3 regions of the Rossellomorea vietnamensis genome follow, and region 3 is predicted to be linked to each of the others. Evidence: riboswitches for the same ligand, from Rfam matches in the RefSeq annotation. Region 3 holds a riboswitch; each other region holds the start of a gene.

The links. A riboswitch is a leader RNA that binds a small molecule or an ion and turns the genes downstream of it on or off. The one in region 3 is predicted to bind thiamine pyrophosphate.
Region 1: another riboswitch for thiamine pyrophosphate. It lies ahead of tenA (thiaminase II); the one in region 3 lies ahead of thiT (energy-coupled thiamine transporter ThiT).
Region 2: another riboswitch for thiamine pyrophosphate. It lies ahead of N5C46_RS07495 (ABC transporter substrate-binding protein); the one in region 3 lies ahead of thiT (energy-coupled thiamine transporter ThiT).

Annotation. Positions count from the first base shown of each region.
Region 1 is NZ_CP104558.1:467,603-469,872, reverse strand. Features, by position in the region: gene N5C46_RS02530 (ECF transporter S component) at 1-223, opposite strand, end outside; gene tenA (thiaminase II) at 216-923, opposite strand; TPP riboswitch at 1,041-1,148, opposite strand; gene N5C46_RS02520 (response regulator transcription factor) at 1,418-2,017, opposite strand; gene N5C46_RS02515 (sensor histidine kinase) at 2,014-2,270, opposite strand, start outside.
Region 2 is NZ_CP104558.1:1,462,394-1,464,663, forward strand. Features, by position in the region: gene N5C46_RS07485 (ABC transporter permease) at 1-59, opposite strand, end outside; gene N5C46_RS07490 (thiamine-binding protein) at 56-349, opposite strand; gene N5C46_RS07495 (ABC transporter substrate-binding protein) at 362-1,348, opposite strand; TPP riboswitch at 1,516-1,625, opposite strand; gene N5C46_RS07500 (phosphotransferase enzyme family protein) at 1,675-2,270, opposite strand, start outside.
Region 3 is NZ_CP104558.1:2,441,016-2,443,285, reverse strand. Features, by position in the region: gene N5C46_RS12580 (DL-endopeptidase inhibitor IseA family protein) at 1-510, shown strand, start outside; gene N5C46_RS12575 (hypothetical protein) at 717-1,016, shown strand; TPP riboswitch at 1,069-1,167, shown strand; gene thiT (energy-coupled thiamine transporter ThiT) at 1,239-1,835, shown strand; gene N5C46_RS12565 (DedA family protein) at 1,980-2,270, shown strand, end outside.

The sequences.
Region 1 (2,270 bases), 2.0 Mb from region 3:
CTGAAGAAGCTGCGATTTCGGCTAAAAGGGCGACACCGGGTTTTCGGATGATCAAGAATGCCACTGTGGCCGCCATGAACCACATCCCATAGATGAGTTGATCTGCATGCAACCCGATCGGCTTCAACAGGTTATAAAATGGACCCCACAGCTTATAAATGACCCCGAACATGATGGAAATGACCACCGTCACTAAAATATCGGTCAGTTTTAATTTAGACATGTTGTTCGCTCATTTCTTTTCCTGCATCCAGTGGATTCTGAAACGGCCATTTTTCCAAGGTGTAAGCCATCTCCCAAAACTGCCATTCATAGATGCTGCTCATAATGAAATTTTCTTTCATTCTTTCTTTATCGTGTAAGGTCATTGTTCCTGCCAATTCATCAAGCCTATTGATTTGTTCCTCCACTAACTCTTTAAACCATTCCCCGCCGTATGCCTTAATCCATTCCTGATACACCGGTTGTTCCGGCGTGCATGATTTCAAGCGTTCCCCGATCTCATAATAGAGCCAGTAACATGGGAGGATCGCCGCCAGGATATCAGCTAAGCCCCCATATCTTGCGGAACGATACATATGGGACGTATAAGCGTACGCTGTAGGAGCCGGTTTGAAATTCTTTTTTTCTTCATCCGTGATCCCTAATCGTTTAGAGAAATTTTCATGAAGAGAAAGCTCTGCTTCATTGGTTCCTACCGCGTGGGATGCCATTCGTGATGTGGTATGTAAGTCCAATGCTTTTGCAGCACCAAGCGCCTGCACCTTCGAGAAATGTGAAAGGTAATAGGCATCTTGCAAGAGGTAGTACTTGAACTTCTCGATGGGGAGAGTCCCATCCCCGATCCCTTTGACGAAAGGATGATCGAAGCTTGTGTCCCAAATGTCGTTGACTTCGTTTCGTAACACTGTTGAAAATGTCATGATTTTCTGCTCCTATTCCAGACGACCCGAAATGGGCAACAAAAAAGCCACTTTCCATTATGCATACAGCATACAGAAAGTGGCTTGAGATCAGAATGATAGAAATATATTCTATGTGACCTTCAAACACCACTTCCCTACGCTGGTCTCAACCAGATCAGGTTCAAAGGGTCTTAAAGTCACACTTTAATCTCAGCCTTTTCGAAGGCACCCCTAGTGGATCGTCTTATGAAATTTTGTTTTCGATGCTATCGTATCATGATTTATTGAGTTGTCAACATAAAAAAAACAATATCATCATTCTTAATCGGATTCCATATGGCTGTCGAACTCAATGACAGCAAAAGGTGGAGCAGGTTTATGTTATGATATATTTTTTTATTAAAAATTTCGTCAGTTCGTTTCTACATCCCGATCATATCCGAATAAAAATTCAATATCATGCAAAATTATAAAATAGAGGGACGGACCTTCAAAAAGGTCCGTCCCTCTATTTATTTAAACCATCCTTTTTCTTTGGATTGTGTGATGGCTTCGATTCGGTTTTTCACTTCCAGCTTGTCGAGTATGGTGGAGATATAGTTCCTGACCGTACCTGTTTTAAGCTTTAGTTCATCGGCGATTTCCTTAGTGTTCTTTCCATCGGCAACGAGCTCGAGGACTTCTTTTTCACGGTCTGTGAGTGGATTTTCTTCGCTGTAGACATCATCCATCAGCTCCGGTGCATAGATACGCTTACCATCCATCACAAGCCGGATAGAGTTCGCGAGCTCCTCACTCGGACTGTCCTTCAACAAATACCCTTTCACGCCACCCTTTAATGCCCGCTGAAAGTAGCCTGATCTGGCAAAGGTGGTAAGGATGATCACCTTACAATCTTCCCCTTTTAATTCCTCTGCCGCTTCAAGTCCCGTCTTTTCAGGCATTTCAATATCCATGATACAAATATCCGGCTTCAGTTCATGAACGAGGGAAATGGCTTCTTCTCCATTGCCTGCTTTTCCTACCACTTCCATATCATCTTCAAGGCTCAATAGAGACCCTAATGCACCCAACAGCATCCGCTGATCTTCCGCAATCACAATTCGAATCATTCCATTCCCTCCCTGTCTGTCTGCTTGATTACTTTCGGAACCCGCATGATCAAGGTGGTACCATCCACCGAAACGATGTCTAGGCTTCCGTTGACAAATTCCAACCGCTCTCTCATCCCGATCAGACCACTGCCTTTGGACTGAGTATAGTCACTCCCGATCCCCACACCATCATCCTTCACCACAATGGTCATCTCTTTATCCGATTCCTCGATGATCAATTCACAAGTGGAAGCCTTGCTGTGTTTTACTA
Region 2 (2,270 bases), 980 kb from region 3:
ATGAATAAAAGGATGAGGACCAAGAAGGGTCTCCATCCTTTTGAAATCCATGTCCTCATCCTTTATATTTCTCCGTTAAGTCGTTCATTTCGATCCCATCCGGCTGGTACAATACTTTGATCTGAGAAATGACATTTTTGCTTCCTATTTCAATCATTCGTTCATTCATCTGTTCAATCACCTTGAATAATTGAGACAGATTCCCCTCCATCGTCGTTTCCAAAGGATGGACTTCATATCGCACTCCCGATTTTTCGATGATTGCGATCGCTTCATCCACATATGGAATCACATCTTCACCGTTCTTGGTCTTTGGAATGATTTGTATGCTTACAAGTGCGTTCCCCATTTTGTTCACCTCTTATTTTGGTAAGAATTCGTTCGTGAATGCTTTCTTGCTTTCGAGTTTCTTATCTAATAAATCATTTTCATACATCCATGACGCATAGTTCTCCCAGACTTCCAGTTTCTGCTCTCCCCATCGGTCAGCATCATCTTTATATTTGGGTGCAAGCCATTCCTGACTTTTCATGACTAATTCTTTATCAAGATCCGGGGCTGCATCTAATAGAATCTCCCCCGCCTCTTTCGGGTTATCTATCGTGAATTGATACCCTTTGGAAGCAGCTGCCATGAATGCTTTCACCGTTTCAGGATCTGAATCGATCATTTTTTCATTCGTTGTGAGGACTGGCGTGTAGTAATCCAGTTTATCAGAATAATCCTTTACATACATCATGTTCAACTCTTCACCGCGGAGTTCAGCTTCAATTCCTGTCCATCCATAATAAATCCAGGCGAAGTCAACGTCCCGTTTAACGGCAGTAAAGAAATCGGTGTCTCCCATGTTGATGAAATTCACTTTTTCTACATCCGCGTTTTCTTGCTTCATGATTGAATCCATAACGGCTTTCTCAACGGGTGAACCCCAGCCGCCATAGCTTTTCCCTTCAAAATCCTTTGGTTTTGTAATACCCTTACTCTTCGGGGAAGCAAACCCCGACGTATTATGCTGTATGATGGCACCTATGGATACGATGGGTACATCCTGGACCCTCGCTTGAGTGACACCTTCCTGATATCCAACTCCGAAATCGGCTTTCCCCGATGCTACGAGCTGATCGGCACCCGCTTCCCCGGGCAGGATGATGTCTACATCCAGTCCCTGATCCTTGAAGTAGCCTTTTTCTTTCGCTACATATAATCCGGTGTGGTTGGTGTTCGGTGTCCAGTCGAGTACGACACTTACTTTTTTAAGGTTGTCCTTCTTCTCATCAGCTGCATCTTCCCCGCCGTTACAGGCGGATAAAAGAAGTACAGAGCAGATGAGGAATATCCATTTTTTCATGGTGATTCCTCCTTCGATCTTTAGCGGTGATAACGTTTCACTCCTATATTCTTCGCTTATTCTGGAAAATGAATGTAAACCAATGGCAGTTGAGGCGTAAAGTCCGGGATACAACAAAAAAACGCCCCAAGCTTCAGCCGCGGGACGCATCGTTAAACAGGTTATGTATCGTTTAAGAGAATGTTTCCTACGCTGGTATCAGCCAGTTCAGGTTCAAAGGGTCAGTATCTACAGGATACAATCTCAACCGGCCACTCCGGTCCCCCTACACGTGGAATATGAAATTTAACGTTATCTTCCTCCCTACTTTGCCATAGAATGAAAGGTTATTCAAGCTTTTCCTTCTCATATTGAAAGACTCCACGGAAATAAGGGTATTCAAACAGCTTCTCGATGAAATCCATGCACGAAGTACCAGCTTCTGAATATCCCTGATGATAGGTTAAAAAGGCATATTGAAGGAGAAAGAGAATGACTATTGACGGCAAGATCCTTTTCTCTCCTGCAGTCAAAGGGGCATGCCTTTCATATCCTTTCATAAACGCCAGGATCCATTTCATTGAATCATCTTTTTTCTCTATCGGGAGTGCTTTGAGCATACCTGCGAGGAAGTAGCCGATGTCAGTAATCCGGGGTGCCGTCCGGATTCGTTCAAAATCAATGATCCCGCACACTTCTCCTCCCTCCATCAAAATATTCCCCGAATTGTAGTCGCTATGAACGAATTGATGGGGCAAACACCGGTAGGGATGCTCCCACCCCTTCATCTTTGATAAGATCACTTGCCCCCTTATGCCGATCGATTCAGTTTCAAGCTCTTTCACCCATTCTGTTACATGTCTTTCAATCTCCCAGCCCTTCGTTTCATAATGACACCGATAGTCTTTAAGGATGAGATGAAGGGTTGCAAGGTATGCTCCTG
Region 3 (2,270 bases):
AAAGCAAGTGTTCAAACTTTCAGATTGCTTTATGATGATGGATGGAAGTTTAGTGTGGTGATGCCATTTTCTTTTAGAAAAGTGGAAAAGGTGGAAACAGATAGTCGCTCCCCATTCACGCTGACACAGGAAGAAAAGGACGCCTATCAGGAGTTCTCCGAAGATCCAACAGAAGTCCATTTGAAAGGACTGTCACCCATCAGTCTAGCCAAACTATATGTCCAGGCATCGCTGGACGAACGATACGACCTTGTTTATGAAATGTACACGGACAGACCGGATTATATACGATGGACAAAAGAAGAAGACGAGGAAATACCGAAAACGGACAGGGGTACAAAAGAAAATATCCTCAATACCTTCAAAGGAATCGAAAATGGTGAATTTATTCAAACAAGCGATATCGATGGCTATATCAAGTATGATAACGTCGGTGAAGGCACCATGGGCTTTCAGATGATAAAAGATGAAGACGGCTATTGGAGCGTAGGCTTCATGCCTACTCAGTAGACAATTTAGTTTAGTTTAAATTGAATAGAGCACAACACTCGCTTATGAAATAGGAACAAGAAATAAATAAAGATAAAAGAGCTGCTGAAAATGGGTATTTTGACACACACCATTAGAGTAGCTCTTTTGTCATGGTTCAGTGAATAGGTATATAATAGAGAGTATAAGAGTATAGTAGTTATGAGAAATGAAAGGGGGCTTGATGAATGATCAGATTGTCCAGGACAAAGAAAGTCATGTTACTCTGTTTCGCAATCATCCTCATAATAGTAGCCAACCGGATTTCAACTGTACAACATCTGACAGCAAGAATCGCCACCAACCTGTATGTGAGCCTGAAATACCAGGACCTTGACCTTGAATACCAAAACGTCGAATTCTCACCCCAGTTCGGAGATTATTCTGTAGCGTATAAGGACAAAGATGGAAAGGTATATGGATTCATGGTAACCCCTAAGTCAATGCCCGTCATCATCCTTCATGATCCTCTAAGAGAGACACCTTAATGCTTTTCAAATATCATTCTTCATGTATAATGAACCTTAACAACTTTATAAACGGTACCACAAGGGGAGCGAAAGCTGAGAGTGAACAATCTGTTCTGACCCTCTGAACCTGTTAGTTAGGACTAGCGTAGGGATGTGGAAAATAGGCAGCATTGTGCTTATTTCGATTGTTCCATTCTCCCTCCTTATGGTTTCGTTTCAGTTCATAAGGAGGATTTTTTTATGAAAAACACACGACTTGTCGTATTGCTTGAAGCTTCATTGATGGCGGCTTTTGCGGTCATTCTCGATTTGCTGCCTTCTATTAAGCTATCACCGAGTATCTCGATTTCGATTGCCATGGTTCCGATCTTTCTATTATCTTATCGAAGAGGGTGGAGAGCCGGACTGATAGGAGGCTTTTTATGGGGGATCCTGCAGATTGCCCTCGGGGATGCCTGGATTGCGACCCCGGTCCAAATGGTGATTGAGTATTTCATCGCTTTTGCTTTTATCGGTTTTGCCGGGATGTTTGCCGGGAAAATCCAAAGCGCATTGGGAAGCGGACAACGGCCCAGAGCGTTCTTCTGGGTAGTACTGGCAACATTCGCAGGAAGCCTTGCCCGTTACTTCTGGCATTTCATCGCCGGCTTCGTGTTCTTTGCGGAGTATGCACCGGATGAGATGTCCCCGCTGCTATTTTCTCTTATAGTAAATGGGATCACCATGTTGGGGTCGGCAGTTTTATGCTCCGTTGTGATGGTGATCATCGTCAATATCGCACCAAGATTGATCAAAGTGCAGTCGCATCAACAGGAAATCAGCCGAAAGGCATCATAAAGGAACGAAAGACCGGCCTGTCTCAGGGCCGGTCTTTATACTGTCAATACATCTCAAGACTTAGCGCAAATTACCTCTGCGGATTCTGTTCGTATAAGAAGGTCTCTTCTATACTGAAGATACAAGCTTACAGGAGTGATTCACATGACGGAATGGTTGATAAATATAGCAGAAGAATGGGGGATATGGGGTGTACTGTTTTCTCTATTGATTGAAGGGAGTGCTTTTCCTTTTATTGGGACGTTCTTTATCGTAACAATGGGATTCATCCTCCACCTGACGTGGCTGCAAATGGTGTTCATATCTTTAGCGGGAAGTCTCCTATACACAGTGGGAAGCTATGTTCCTTACTATATCAGTTTAAGACTGGGAGATAAGATAGAAGAAAGGCTTAAGCCCCAGAAACTTGAGAAGCTCCGAACAGCCCGGAAAAAA